One region of the Pseudarthrobacter sp. NS4 genome, then DNA from elsewhere that is predicted to be linked to it. Evidence: predicted binding sites of a transcription regulator. Region 1 holds the regulator's gene; the other holds the start of a gene.
What was found. Region 1 encodes HrcA, which represses chaperone genes, less so after heat shock. Its sites were predicted from a motif close to TTNGCACTCGNNNNNNNCGAGTGCNAA; they were not measured.

Region 1 (7,573 bases):
ATCAGGCCGCCCGGGGATCGGCCCTCCATGTCATGAAAGGACGGGCAACAAAAGTGCCGGAAACCGCCGCGCCCAAGAGGGCGGCCCGAGCCGTGGGCCGCGCGCGCACGCTCTCGCTTGCCGTTCTGTTGGCAGCTGTCCCGGGCCTGACCGGTTGCATTGCGGAAGCCGGGCCGTCACCCACAGCCACGCTGGTCACAGGGCCGGCTGTCTCAGGCACAGCCCAGGCTCCGGCCACCAGTGCACCGCTGGAAACCACCCAGTCCTCCAATAAGGCACCCGTCTACTGGATTGGCCGCAGCAACAGCGACGTTTTCCTGTACCGGGAATTTCGGGATGTTCCCGAGCAGGAAAATCCTGTGACGCGTGCACTGCGCGCCATGATGTCGGACAAGCCGCTGGACCCTGACTTCTTTACGCCGTGGCAGAACCCGAGCAAGCTCGCTAGCTCGATTTCCGGCAAGGACGTCATCACCGTTGATGTTTCAGAGGATGCCTTCAACAGCAACGTCGACGCCGACATGGCAGCGCGGGCCATCCAGCAGCTGATCTACACGGCAACGGCCGCGGCCGCCAGCTCGGGCCTGGTTGACTCCGGGCAGCAAATCCGGGTGCGGATCCTGGTGGACGGGCATACGGACTACGTGGCTTTCGACCACATCCAGCTGGGGGCCCTGATGACCCGGACTTCCGGACTGGTGGCGCCAGTCTGGATCATCGATCCGCAGGAAGCCGTGGAAGTCCCGCAGGGCAGCGTCAAGATCACCGGACGCAGCACGACCGCGGGCGGCAAGCTCCGCTGGCAAATCCTCCAGTCCCGGGACAACGGCGACAAGGAGCCTTTTCTGACCGGCGAAACCACCGCTTCGCCGGAGCAGGGACAGGCCGGCGTATTCACTCTGGCGCTTAACCTGCCGGCGGGCGACTACGAGCTGCGCGTCGCCCAGGCCGGCTCCGGCGGCCAGCCGGACCAGTACGAGGACAGCCGCGCCTTTAAGGTCCGGTAGCGGTCCAGCGTCCCAGTACGTCGCTGGCGAGGACGACGGCGGCGGGACCGGCGGTTGATGAGCGCAGGACGTGATGCCCCAGCAGAGCTGTGACCGCGCCTTTGTCACAAAGCTTCGTGACTTCCCGGGGGCTGATGCCGCCTTCGGGACCCACGATCAGGAGCACTTCCCTCGGCTCTGCTCCCCCGGCACCGTCCCACGCTTCGAGGACGTCCCGCAGGGGGCGTACCGCGTTTTCGTGGAGGATGACCGCCAAGCCGGCGGCCGCCACGGTGGCGGAGAGGGCGGCTGTGTCCACGGCGGGACGGACTTCCGGAACCCAGGCCCGGCGCGCCTGTTTGGCCGCCGCAGTGACAACGGACTGCCACTTGGCGTGGGCTTTGGCAGCCCGGTCACCTTTCCACCGGACGATGGAACGCTCGGACTGCCAGGGAATAACGGCGTCGATTCCGAGTTCCGTGGCCGTTTCGATGGCCAGTTCGTCCCGGTCCCCCTTGGCCAGCGCCTGGACCAGCACCAGCCGAATGCCGGGTCGGTCTTCGACAGCTACGGAGGTGCACTCCACCTCGAGCCGGGAGGAGGAAGCCGCCGTGACGCGCCCGCTCATCCTGGTGCCCGCACCGTCCACGATGTCGACGGCTTCACCGGGGGAAAGCCGTTTTACCGCTACCGCATGCCTGGCCTCGGGTCCTTCCAGGGTGAAAAGCGCTTCGGGCGCCATGCCGTCCAGCGACCCGGCAGGAGTGAAAAAGACGGGGTTGCTCACCGCTACAGGTTACCGAGCCGGTCCCGGAGTTTGGCGAACATGCCGCCGCTCGCTGCGAGCTTGCCGTCCGTGATCTGCTCGCCGCGAAGTTTGGCGAGCTGGCGCAGGAGGTCTTCCTGGGCCGGATCGAGCCTGGCCGGGGTCTCGACCTGGAGATGCACTTTCAGGTCCCCCCGGCCGTAGCCGCGCAGGTGGGTGACGCCGAGGCCGCGAAGGGTGATGATCTCGCCGGACTGGGTTCCGGGCTTGACGTCGATGTCCTGGGTTCCGTCGAACGTTTCCAGGCTGACCTCGGTGCCAAGGGCAGCGGCGGTCATGGGGATGTTCAGGGTGGCGTGGAGGTCGTCGCCGTCGCGGACGTACGTGGCGTCATTGTTGACGCGGATCTCCACGTAAAGGTCACCGGCGGGTCCGCCGGCGGGTCCTGCCTCGCCCTGGCCGGAGAGCTGGATCCGGGTGCCGGTGGCGACGCCGGCGGGAACCTTGATGGTCAGCGAGCGGCGGCTCCGGATGCGCCCCTGGCCACTGCATTCATTGCAGGGGTCCTTGATGACGGTGCCAAAGCCCTCACAGGAGCCGCAGGGCGCGGCCGTCATGACCTGGCCCAGGATGGAGCGCACGGCGCGCTGAACCTGGCCGCTGCCACCGCAGATGTCGCAGCGCTCCGGGTGCGTCCCCGGCCGGCAGCAGGATCCCTCGCAGGTGGGGCAGGTAACCGCGGTGTCCACTTCAAGCTTCTTGTTGACGCCGAACACGGCGTCGCGCAGGTCGATACGAACACTGATGAGTGCATCCTGGCCGCGACGGACGCGGGAAGCAGGACCGGACGAGCCGCCTGCACCGAAGAATGTGTCAAAGATGTCCTGGAACGCGAAACCCTGGCCGGCGTAGCTGCCGCCGCCAAAGCCGTTGTCCGTGCCGTTTTCGTTGCCGGTGGTGTCATAAACCCGGCGCTTTTGGGGATCGGACAGAACTTCGTATGCGTGGGTTACTGCCTTGAAGCGGTCCGCGGCGTCCGCGCCCGGATTAACGTCCGGGTGCAAGGTGCGGGCCAGCTTGCGGTAGGCCTTCTTGATCTCTTCTCCGGTGGCCTCCGGTGAGACTCCAAGGACGTCATAGTGGCTGCTCAAAGTTCGTATCTCTTCCTTGTTGTACTGCTTGCATATGGGCTGCCCTGCTCGTGCTCCCGGCCGCCGTGGCGCCGGGACAGACCAGTCAGGGTCCCAGGATCCGGGAAAGGTAACGGGCAACAGCCCTGACGGCGGCCATGGTGGTGGGATAGTCCATGCGCGTCGGGCCCAGCACGCCAATCTTTGCTGCACTGTCCGGGCCGTATCCCGTGGCCACCACCGACGCCTCGGCGAGGCCGTCGTAGGGGTTCTCCCTGCCGATGCTTACTGCCACTCCGCGGGGGTCCTGCGCCATCTCGCTCAGCAGGCGCAGCATCACCACCTGCTCTTCGAGGGCTTCCAGCACCGGGCCGATGCTGAGCGGGAAATCCACGTTGGACCGTGCGAGGTTCGCCGTGCCTGCCATGACCATCCGGTCCTCGCGGCTGTTTTGGGCCAGGCCCTCCAGCCCATGGGCCAGTGCCTGGGCCGCCTGGCGCCGGCCCGGGCTTACCGCGGAGACGACGGCGGGAAGGGCCTGGGCCAGCTGGCTTAGGGGTGTCCCCGCGAGGGAACCAAGGAACCGGCTCCGCAGGCCGGCCAGTGCGTCGTCTCCCAGATCCTGACCGACGTCGATGACGCGCTGCTCCACCTTGCCGCTGTTGACAATCAGGACCACCAGGACCTTGCGCGGTGCAAGCAGGACGAATTCGATGTGTCGGATCAGGGCACGGCTCAGGTGCGGATACTGGACCACAGCCACCTGGTTGGTCAGTTGTGACAGCAGGCGGACCGTGCGGTCCAGGACATCGTCAAGGTTATCCGAGCCTTCGAGCAACGACTGGATGGCGCGTCGCTCCGCCTGGGACAGGGGCTTGACGGCAGAAATCTGATCGACAAACAGGCGGTAGCCCTTATCGGTGGGAATCCGGCCCGCACTGGTGTGCGGCGCCATGATCAGGCCCTCATCCTCCAGAGCCGCCATATCGTTGCGGATGGTCGCACTGGACACCGAGAGATGATGCCGTTCGACCAGGGCTTTGGAACCGACCGGCTCACGGGAGTGGACGTAGTCCTCCACGATGGCCCGCAGTACTTCCAGCTTGCGTGGCTCGCTCACACTCCACCTCCATCCAGGGTCAGGGCGGCTGCAGCGCCCGCACCGTGCCACCACCAGGGTTAGCACTCGACATGCCTAAGTGCTAACAGTCTATTATGCCTCGCGCCGTTGTTAGCATTGGTACCGCTCCGGGCGAAATTCCGGGGGCACTGTTCTAGCGCTAGGCGGAGTCGATCATGGATTACCAGAACTGGGGGCCCCGGGACATGTCCGCTCCCGTCCGTACCCAATTGTCCGAAGTGCCGGTTGAGCGCGGAATGGTACTGGAGGATGTCCAGTCCGGCTGGGTTGGTGCAGTTATCCGGGTTGAAAAGTCCGGCGGTATGCACGTGGTGGTGCTGGAGGACCGGCGCGGCAAGTCGCGCACCTTCCGGCTGGGCTTCGGTTTCCTCCTTGAAGGCCGCGCCATCCGCCTGATGCCGCCTGCAGCGCGACCGGCAGCGTCCGGCCCCGCCGCCGGAAGAACCGCGTCAGGATCCGTGCGGGTAGCCGGGCAGCGGGCGCAGGTAGCCAAGGCCAGCCGCATCTGGGTGGAGGGCAAACACGATGCCGAACTGGTGGAAAAGGTCTGGGGAGACGACCTCCGGGTGGAGGGCATCGTCGTCGAACCCCTGCACGGAATTGACGACCTCGCCGGGGCGGTGGCGGACTTTCGGCCGGGACCGGGACGGCGCCTGGGCGTGCTCGTGGACCACCTGGTGCCGGACTCCAAGGAGTCCCGCATCGCCGATGCCGTGATGGCCTCTCCCGGTGCCGCCGGGAACGTGCTCATCGTTGGCCATCCGTACGTCGACGTCTGGCAGGCCATCCGGCCCGCTGTCCTGGGTATTGAACAATGGCCTGTTGTTCCCCGCGGGCAGGACTGGAAGACCGGAATCCTCGCAGCGTTCGGGTGGCCCCACTCCACGAAGGAAGATATTGGGCTGGGCTGGCAGAAGCTGCTGGGCGCCGTCCGGAGCTATGCAGACCTGGAAGCATCGCTGCTGGGGCGGGTTGAGGAAGTGATTGACTTCCTCACTGTTCCCTGAGTGGGCGGCGAACTTCCCGAAAGCCAGTATTCTTGGTAAAGCGGTGCCTGCAACCATGCAGGTCCGGCCAGGAACCATGCAATTGCACCATTTGCACTCTCGAAGGAACAGACTGTGGCAGAAAACGCACGTGATCACAGGGACAGCCAGGGTGGCACAGGCCGCTCCGAATACCACGGTGTCCCGGCGAATGCGCTGCCCCTGACGGCCAGCGAAGACCGGCAGTGGGCCACGCTGGCCCACTTTGGCGGGATCCTCGGCTGTGTACCTGCACTCCTGATCTTCCTGATTTTCCGGGACCGCGGGCCGTTTACCGCCCAGGAGTCCAAGGAAGCCCTGAATTTCAGCCTTCCGCCCACCATCGCGGCCGTGGTGGCGAACATCCTGGTTTTCATCCCGGTGATCGGCAACATCTTTGCCGTCATCGCGACGTTGATCTGGATTGCCTTGACCTGTTTCTCGGTGGCGGCCGGCATTCACGTAAACCGTGGCCAGCCGCACCGCTATCCGTACAACCTGCGCTGGATCAAATAGGGGCAGGACTTTCGCAGGACCTGCTAAGCGGAGTCCCGAGGGTTCCACTTGCGAGTGTTGGGAAAGGGGACCCGCGCGTTAGTCCGGCAGGATCCGGCGTACCACAGCGTCAGCCAGCAGCCGCCCTTTGAGGGTGAGGACCAGTTTCCCCCGGAACGCCGCAGTGGGGTCCACCAGGCCGTCCGCAATCAGGCCTGCGATTTCGTGCCGTCCGGCAGTGCTTAGGGTGGCCACTTCAAGGCCTGCCTGGAGCCGGGCCTCAAGCATAATGCGCTCGATGTTGCGGGTTTCCGGGTCCAGGGTTTCCCTGCCGGCCGCGGGTGAGTCGCCCTGGGCGAGCCGGTTCGCGTAGGCCGTGGGGTGCTTGACGTTCCACCAGCGGACGCCGCCCACGTGTGAATGCGCGCCGGGTCCAATCCCCCACCAGTCATCGCCGCGCCAGTAGGCAAGGTTGTGGCGGCACGCCTGCTCCGGGGTGCGGGCCCAGTTGCTGACCTCATACCAGCTGAGGCCGGCTTCCGTGATCAGCTGGTCGGCGAGTTCATACTTGTCGGCGTGGTCGTCGTCGTCGATACCCGGGACTTCACCACGGCGCATCTGGGCGGCGAGCTTGGTGCCTTCCTCGACGATCAGCGCGTAGGCGCTGATGTGGTCGGGCCCGTAGGACAGGGCGGTCTGCAGCGAGTGCCGCCAGTCATCGAGGGATTCACCGGGCGTTCCGTAGATCAGGTCCAGGCTGACGACGAGTCCGGCCTCCCGCGCCCACTGCACCACCTGCGGAACCCTGCTGGGTGTATGCGTCCGGTCGAGGACCTTCAGCACGTGCGGAACCGCGGACTGCATGCCGAACGAGACCCGGGTGAACCCGGCCTCCTTGAGGATGGCAAGGGATTCAGGAGTTACCGAATCCGGGTTTGCCTCGGTGGTGACCTCGGCCCCGTCCTCGATCCCCCACTGACCTACGGCAGCCCGAAGGATCAGGGCAAGGTCCTCCGCGGGAAGCAGGGTAGGAGTGCCGCCGCCGAAGAAGACGGTGCTGAGCTTCCGGGCAGGGAGTCCGGACCCGGCCAGCACCTCGGCCGCCAACGCCACTTCGGACACCGCCGTCCGGGCATAGGCATCCTGGGACGCCCCGCCACCAAGTTCGGTGGCGGTGTACGTATTGAAATCGCAATAGCCGCAGCGGACGGCGCAGAACGGAATGTGGACGTACAGGCCGAACGCCCGGTCCGCCGAACCGACCGCTGCCTGGGCGGGCAGCAGGCCGTCCGACGGCGCCGGGTCGCCGAGCGGAAGAGTGCTAGGCATTGCAGGGGCCTCCGGTGTTGCCGGACGCTGTGTTCACTACTTCTTGGCCTTGTCCTTGGACTCGTCTGTGGTCAGCGCGGCGATGAAGGCTTCCTGGGGGACCTCAACGCGGCCCACCATCTTCATCCGCTTCTTGCCTTCCTTCTGCTTTTCCAGCAGTTTGCGCTTACGCGAGATGTCACCGCCGTAGCACTTGGCCAGCACGTCCTTGCGGATGGCGCGGATGCTTTCGCGGGCGATGATCCTTGAGCCGATGGCCGCCTGGATGGGCACCTCGAACTGCTGGCGGGGAATGAGCTCGCGCAGCTTGGTGGTCATCATGACGCCGTAGGAGTAGGCCTTGTCGCGGTGTGTGATGGCGGAGAAGGCATCCACCTGCTCACCCTGGAGCATGATGTCCACCTTCACCAGGTCGGCCACCTGGTCGCCGTCGGCCTTCCAGTCCAGCGAACCGTAGCCGCGGGTCTTGGACTTGAGGATGTCGAAGAAGTCGAAGACGATCTCGGCCAGCGGCAGGCGGTACCGGATTTCCACCCGGTCCTCGGACAGGTAGTCCATGCCGCCCATAACGCCGCGCCTGCTCTGGCACAGCTCCATGATGGCGCCGACGAATTCATTCGGAGCCAGGATGGTGGCGGACACCATCGGTTCACGGACCTCGGAGATCTTGCCGGAGGGGTATTCGCTGGGGTTGGTCACGT
Region 2 (7,573 bases), 740 kb from region 1:
GTTGTGTCCGGGCCCTGCACGGGACCTATGGTGCCGGGAGCAGTGCGCGTAACGGGGGGAGGACCGGGGGACCGGGAACGGTTCGAGGCGGCGGCTGCCCGCGCCGGACTCACACTGGGTTCCGGGCCGCTGGTGAACCTCATCGGGTTCGGGGCGCGCCCCGCTGGAGGGGATATTGCGGTGGCACTGGACGCACCCTGGCCGCTGCGGGATTCTCCGGCACCTGTCAGGCTTGCGCTCTATGGCCGGAGCGATGCCGCCTTCGACGCGCTGGCCGCCGTGCTGGCGGGGAAGGCGACGGCGGCCGGGAAACTGCCTGCCGCCGTCGGAAGTTTTCCGGCCGGAACCGGCTGCCCGTAAACCCAACCAAGTAGCAGTAAGTGTCGTTTTGGCGGCTCAAAACGACACTTACTGCTACCCAGTTGGGTGGGAACGCGTTTAATGGTCAGGTGCCCATCCTCAATAAAGACATGACCCTCTGCATCTCGCTCTCGGCCCGTCCCAGCAACAACGGGACCAGGTTCCACAACCACCTGTACGGGCAGTTGGAGCTCAACTGGATCTACAAGGCGTTCGCGCCCACCAACCTGGAGCAGGCCATCGCCGGAGTCCGCGGCCTGGGCATCCGGGGTTGCGCCATCTCCATGCCCTACAAAGAGGACGTCATTGCCCTCGTGGATGAGATGGATCCCTCCGCCAAGGCCATCGATTCCGTGAACACCATCGTGAACACCGGCGGCCGCCTCAAGGCGTACAACACCGATTACACAGCCATCGAACAGCTGCTCGCCACCAACTCGGTGCCCACCAGCTACTCCGTCCTGGTCCAGGGCGCAGGCGGCATGGCCAAGGCTACTGTGGCCGCGCTCCGGGATGCCGGTTTCACCGACGTCACGGTGATCACGCGGAATGAAGCGACGGGGCGGGCGCTGGCAGACCAGTACGGGTTCGGTTGGCGTGCGGCGCTCGACGGCGGGACGGCTGACCTGATCATCAACGTCACGCCCCTTGGTATGGCCGGCGGGCCGGAAGCGGACACTGTGTCTTTCCCGCCTGAGGCCATTGACGCCGCCCGGCTCGTCTTCGACGTAGTGGCCCTGCCTGCCGAGACCCCGCTGATCAGGGCTGCCCGCGCTGCGGGAAAGCCCGTGATCACCGGAGCGGAAGTTGCCACCATCCAGGCGCTGGAGCAGTTTGTGCTCTACACCGGCGTGCGGCCCAGCACTGAGCAGGTGCGTGCGGCGGAGGAGTTCATGCGGGCGCAGTAATGCCCGCAGCAGTCACGCTCAGGCGGACCCGGGAGTGACGGGTTCCACGACGATGGCCACCCGGTCCTCACCAATGCGGGTCAGGACCAGGGTGGCTGTCCTGCCGCCCTTCTTCGCGGCGCTCCTGCCGCTTTGCAGCAGTTGCTTCCGGAGCTCCTCCGGCAAGACGGCCGTGCCGCGTTTCTTGATGTCCAGCACCGTGACGCCTTCCGCCTTCACCCACGCCTTGAGCGCCTTGACGTTGTAGGGCATAACCTCCAGCACCTTGTATGCCCGCGCGAACGGGGTATCCACCAGGGCGGGGGCGCAGATGTAGGCGATGTGCTCGTCCACCAGGTGGCCACCGAGCTGAAGCGCGACGTCGGCGACCAGTCCCGCGCGGATGACGGCGCCGTCGGGTTCATACAGGTAACCTTCCACCGGACCAACCGGTGCTGCCGGCCCGGCCCCGAAGTCCTCGGCGCTGGTCACCTCGGCGGCGCCGCCGGCACCCTGCACCAGGGCCGAGCGGCGGACTCCCGGCCGCCGCACCGCGTTGAACCACAGCGCCACCTCGGTGACGTCCCCGGCCACCGAAACCCATTGCGCTTCGCAGTCCGGCGGCACGGAGTCATGCGGCATGCCCGGCCCCATCTTCACTCCGACTGCCCGGCCCTGCGCTGCAAGGCCTTCCACAAACGAGAGCGGCGGCGAAAAAGCTTCGGGGTCCCAGATGCGCTTGGTGCCGGATGTGGACGTGACCCGGCGGGCGGGGTCCAGCCACACGCCGTCGATACCGTCCAGCGGAACCGCAGTGGCATCCGCGTGGACCACCGTGGCGTTCGGGAACGGGATGAGGTTTACCGTGGCACAGGCGGCAGTGGTTTCATCCACCTCCACCGCGGTGACGGTCATGTCCAGGGAAGCCAGGGCAAGCGAGTCGGCGCCCAGCCCGCAGCCCAGGTCCGCCACGTGGCTGATTCCTGCTTCCGCAAACCGCTGCGCATGCCGTGCGGCCACACTCAGGCGGGTGGCCTGTTCCAGGCCTGCCTGGGTAAACAGCATGCTGCGGGCAAACTCACCGAACTTCCCTTCCGCCCTGGTGCGGAGCCTGGACTGGGTGAGGACGGCAGACACCAGCTCGGGGGAATGCCCGGCTTTCCGGAGAGACGAATTGAGCTCGAATGATGCGTCCTCCTGATAGGGCCCCAGGGACGCCAGCAGCTCCCAGCCTTCAGGGGTGAGCAACGGCGCGATCTGGTCCTGGGGAGCTTGAGGCATGCGTTCCAGCCTAGTGGAGGAGCACCCCGCGGGATGCCGATAGGGTGGAAACCATGGAAGAGAGCGCAGGCCCCCAGCAGTCCGGAGACCAGCAACCCACGGACCGGGGCCCCGCCAGATACGCCCGTTCGGCGCTCATCACGGCTTCCGTAGTGGCAGTGGTGTGCATCGCGCTGCTGGTGATCATCTTCTTCCTGGACACCTTCAACGCGACCGTCTATTCAGTGGGCGGCAACAGTGTCCAGGACGACACGCAGGAAGCCCGCGACATCCGTGGGTTGTATGCCGGCGCACGGATTGGGAGCATCGTGTTCCTGGTCGCCTCCCTGCTGGCGGCCCTTGGCGCGGCCGTGCTGCTTTACCGCGGCAGGAACCAGGGGGCGCGGGAGTCCGAGGGCGGCGAGGACGTGGCCTTCGACGACCTGGGACGCTGAGGCTGCTGGCCCGCGCTGGTCAGCAGGACGCCGGATATCACCAGGATCCCGCCCAGCACCTGCGCCACGGTGATGGGCTGGCCCAGCAGCACCGTGATGATGGCGGTAAAGACGGCGATCAAATTCAGGTAGTTGCCGGCGTTGGCCGCCGTGGTCCTTTTCAGTGCCAGGTTCCACAGCAGGTAGGAGCCCAGCGACGGGAACAGGGCAATGAACGCCAATGACCAGCCTTCGGCAGGGGTGGACGGCAACCCGGCACCCGTTACTGCAGCGGCAGGCCCCAGGACTACCGCCGCCATGGCCACCTGCACGGCCGTTGCGGTGATCGCTGGCAGGGCCAGCCGCCTTGCAATGATTGTGTACAGGCCCCAGACCGTGATGGCTGCCAGGATCAGCAGTTCGCCGGTGTTGATGGAGAAGGTCAGCAGGCGCTCCACGTCGCCTCCGGTCAGCACCAGCAGGACGCCTGCCAGCCCCAGGCCGATGCCCAGCCAGCTCACCGGCCGCGGCCTGTCCCGGAGCAGGACCACGGCAAGCACCATGATCAGGGCCGGGTTTGCTGCCGTCACCAGGGAGGCGTTCAGGGCCGAGGTGTGCTGCAGCGCGCTGTACAGCAGCAGGGTGTAGCCGCTCATGCCCAGCACGCTCAGAAGCAGCAATACCGGCCAGCGGCGCAGCACAGCCCGCCAGTCCGGCCGGTCCACGGCCTGCGCCAGGAGGAGCAGCGGCACGGCGGCCAGTGCCCAGCGCCAAAAAGTCAGCTGCAACGGTTCCATGGTCTGCATCGCGGCTTGGCCCACCACGAAGTTTCCGGCCCAGAAAAGGTTTGCAAGGATCAGGTAGACGGCAGCTCGCACCGCTTCAATGTACACGCCGTGGTGTACGCGGATGACGAAACGCTGGCACTCGCCTTGACCGAGTGCTAACCCGCACATAGAGTCTTCATTAGCACTCTCCCTAGGAGGGTGCTAACACATGAAGAGCTGCCAGCCAGGCTGCTGCCGGCACCGCGACGACGGTTTGCCAGCCAGGGCGGAAAGCTTTCCAGTCCACGAATTTGCTGACGAAAAGGAGAGGTCCGAGTGTCGGTCTCTATTAAGCCTCTTGAGGATCGTATTGTTGTCCGCCCGCTCGAAGCCGAGCAGACCACGGCTTCCGGCCTGGTGATCCCGGACTCCGCACAGGAGAAGCCCCAGGAAGGCGAAGTTGTTGCAGTAGGCCCCGGCCGCTTTGAGGACGGCAACCGCGTTCCTGTCGATGTAGCCGTCGGCGACGTCGTTATCTACTCCAAGTACGGCGGAACCGAAGTCAAGACCGGCGGCACCGAGTACCTCGTACTGTCTGCCCGCGACGTCCTGGCGATCGTCGTAAAGTAACTCTCCGGATCCCCGCGCCGCTGGTCATGCATTCTGCTGTTCAGCTGCGCGGGGTTCTGTCTTGAAAGGACAAAACCATGGCAAAGCAGCTTGCGTTTAACGACGCTGCCCGCCGGTCTCTTGAAGCCGGCATCGATAAGCTCGCCAACACCGTCAAGGTGACGCTCGGCCCCCGCGGCCGCAACGTCGTCCTGGACAAGAAGTGGGGCGCTCCCACCATCACGAACGACGGCGTCACCATCGCCCGCGAAGTTGAGCTGGACGACCCGTACGAGAACCTTGGTGCCCAGCTGGCCAAGGAAGTGGCCACCAAGACCAACGACGTTGCCGGCGACGGCACCACCACCGCAACGGTTCTGGCCCAGGCACTGGTCAAGGAAGGCCTGCGCAACGTGGCGGCAGGTGCCGCTCCCGGCCAGATCAAGCGCGGCATCGAGGTTTCCGTTGAAGCCGTCGCCGCCCGCCTGCTGGAGAATGCCCGCCCCGTTGAAGGCACCCAGGTGGCCAACGTGGCCGCCATCTCCGCCCAGAGCGACGAAATCGGTGAGCTCCTCGCCGAGGCCTTCGGCAAGGTGGGCAAGGATGGCGTGATCACCATCGAGGAGTCCTCCACGACGCAGACCGAACTGGTCCTCACCGAGGGCATGCAGTTCGACAAGGGCTACCTGTCCCCGTACTTCGTCACCGACGCAGAGCGCCAGGAAGCAGTCCTCGAAGACGCCCTCATCCTGATCAACCAGGGCAAGATCTCCAACATCCAGGAATTCCTCCCGCTGCTGGAAAAGGCGCTGCAGAGCTCCAAGCCGCTCTTCATCATCGCCGAAGACTTGGAAGGCGAGGCGCTTTCCACGCTGATCGTCAACCGCATCCGCGGCACCCTGAACGTTGTTGCCGTCAAGGCTCCGGGCTTCGGCGACCGCCGCAAGGCCATGCTGCAGGACATCGCCACCCTCACCGGTGCGCAGGTTGTTTCCCCGGAACTGGGCCTGAGCCTGGAAACCGTTGGCCTCGAGGTGCTGGGTACCGCCCGCCGCATCACCGTCACCAAGGACAACACCACCATTGTGGACGGTGCCGGTTCGGCTGAAGACGTGGCAGCACGCGTTGCCCAACTCCGCGCCGAGCTGACCCGCACCGACTCCGACTGGGACCGCGAAAAGCTCCAGGAACGCCTGGCCAAGCTGGCCGGCGGCATCGGCGTCATCAAGGTCGGTGCAGCCACCGAGGTTGAGCTGAAGGAAAAGAAGCACCGCATCGAGGACGCCGTGTCCTCCACGCGTGCAGCCCTCGAAGAAGGCATCGTGGCCGGTGGCGGCTCCGCCCTCATCCACGCCCTCAAGGCCCTGGACGAGGACCCTGCGGTCAAGGCACTTGAAGGCGACGCCGCCGCTGCTGTGGGCATTGTCCGCCGCGCGCTGGTCCAGCCGCTGCGCTGGATCGCCCAGAACGCCGGTTTCGACGGGTACGTCATCACCGCAAAGGTTGCCGAGCTCGAAACCAACAACGGCTTCAACGCCAAGTCGGGCGAGTACGAGGACCTGATCGCCGCCGGCGTCATCGACCCCGTCAAGGTCACCCGTGCAGCCCTCCGCAACGCAGCCTCCATCGCTGCCCTGGTTCTCACCACCGAGACCCTGGTCGTGGAGAAGCCTGCCGAGGAAGACGAGCACGCAGGCCACAGCCACTAAGCCCCACCGGCTCCCAAGTCTCGCTTCGCTCGACTCGGGTCCCTCGCCGGCGTGGGCCCAGCCCTGTAGTCACAAAGGACCGGCCCAGCATCCGCTGGGCCGGTTTTTTGTGCCTGCGGTTCCCGCGTTAAGTGCCGGGCATGTCCTGCGTCTCCACGTCGCCCGCACGCTCGTAGACCAGCGACACTGCTCCCTTCGGAAAGGTGCGCGCCGGCTCGGCGAGGCGGAAGGAGGCGGGGATGGTGCCGGCGTCGAACAGGCGCTTGCCCTGCCCGAGGGTGACCGGATAGAGCCAGAGGTGCAGGCGGTCCAGGACGTCTGCCGCGAGCAGTGAACGGATGAGGACGCCGCTGCCGAACATGTGCACCTGGTTGTACTCCTCCCGGAGCCCGCCGGCGGCCGTGGCATCCGGCAGGAGCGTCGTGTCCGCCCAGGCCGGCGCAGTCAGGGAACTGGAAACAACGAACTTCGGAACCCGGTTGAGCGTGCCGCCGATGTCGCCGGACTGGTGGGGCCAGTAGGCCGCGAAGATGTCGTAGGTCTTCCGTCCGAGAAGCAGGGCGTCGATGAGGCTGATTTCGGCCTCGATGGCCGCCTCAGCCTCGTCGTCGGATACCGGCATCTGCCAACCGCCTAAGGTGAAGCCGCCCTCGGTGTCCTCTTCGTGGCCGCCGGGCCCCTGGTAGACACCGTCGAGGGTGATGAACAGGTTGGCGACGATGATTCCCATGCGTCCAGTGTGGAAGTGCGTTCCGTCGCTGTCCAGCGTTGTCGGCCGGCTCCATGCCCTGGCGGCAGTGCGCGTGGCACACTGGTGCCATGCTGCTCGACGAGCTCGTGAAAACTACGGATGCCGTCGCGTCCACGCGTTCCCGGCTCGCGAAGGTCAATACACTCGCGGACCTGCTGTGCCGGCTCGAGCCCGCGGAGATTGCGACCGCCGTCGGCCTGCTCACAGCCAAACCGCGGCAGGGCCGGGTAGGGATCGGCTGGCGTGGCATGTCAGCGGCCATGGGGGAGCCTGCCGCTGAGCCGAGTCTTACTGTCGCCGACTTCGACGCTGCCCTGGACCGGCTGCTCGTCACCTCAGGCGCGGGATCGGCTGCGGAGCGCGCGGGGACCCTCCGGACGCTTACGGGGGCAGCCACCGAGCGCGAGCAGGCCTTCATCGCCGGCGTGCTGCTCGGCGAACTGCGTACCGGTGCGCTTGGGGGAGTACTCACGGATGCCGTCGCCCGTGCCGCCGACCGGCCCGCCGACTCCGTACGCCGCGCAGCCATGCTCTCCGGCGATCTCGGCGAAACCGCCCTGCTGGCGATGACGGGAACGGCGGCCCAGCTTGACGCCGTCGGCCTTGTCGTCGGGCGCCCCGTGCAGCCCATGCTCGCCGCAACCGCGCCCAGCGCCGCCGCCGCGCTGGAAGTTACGGGGGAAGCATCCGTGGAATACAAGCTCGACGGCGCACGGATCCAGGTGCATCGGGCCGGCGAAGAGGTGCGCATTTTCACACGCACCCTGGCCGAGGTGACCCACCGGCTGCCCGAGGT

Region 2: groES (co-chaperone GroES) is a predicted target of HrcA. The motif match lies at 3,862-3,888, and genes of this name have one in related genera.

The regions. Positions count from the first base shown of each region.
Region 1 covers NZ_CP103288.1:2,255,791-2,263,363, forward strand. Annotated here, with positions in the region: gene NXY83_RS10620 (GerMN domain-containing protein) at 93-1,007, shown strand; gene NXY83_RS10625 (16S rRNA (uracil(1498)-N(3))-methyltransferase) at 994-1,773, opposite strand; gene dnaJ (molecular chaperone DnaJ) at 1,776-2,903, opposite strand; gene hrcA (heat-inducible transcriptional repressor HrcA) at 2,989-4,002, opposite strand; gene NXY83_RS10640 (DUF3097 domain-containing protein) at 4,179-5,030, shown strand; gene NXY83_RS10645 (DUF4870 domain-containing protein) at 5,145-5,564, shown strand; gene hemW (radical SAM family heme chaperone HemW) at 5,643-6,872, opposite strand; gene lepA (translation elongation factor 4) at 6,909-7,573, opposite strand, start outside.
Region 2 covers NZ_CP103288.1:2,996,955-3,004,527, reverse strand. Annotated here, with positions in the region: gene NXY83_RS14140 (glycoside hydrolase family 3 N-terminal domain-containing protein) at 1-360, shown strand, start outside; gene NXY83_RS14135 (shikimate 5-dehydrogenase) at 471-1,268, shown strand; gene NXY83_RS14130 (class I SAM-dependent methyltransferase) at 1,287-2,528, opposite strand; gene NXY83_RS14125 (hypothetical protein) at 2,582-2,962, shown strand; gene NXY83_RS14120 (DMT family transporter) at 2,887-3,819, opposite strand; gene groES (co-chaperone GroES) at 4,045-4,338, shown strand; gene groL (chaperonin GroEL) at 4,416-6,026, shown strand; gene NXY83_RS14105 (dihydrofolate reductase family protein) at 6,154-6,756, opposite strand; gene NXY83_RS14100 (ATP-dependent DNA ligase) at 6,846-7,573, shown strand, end outside.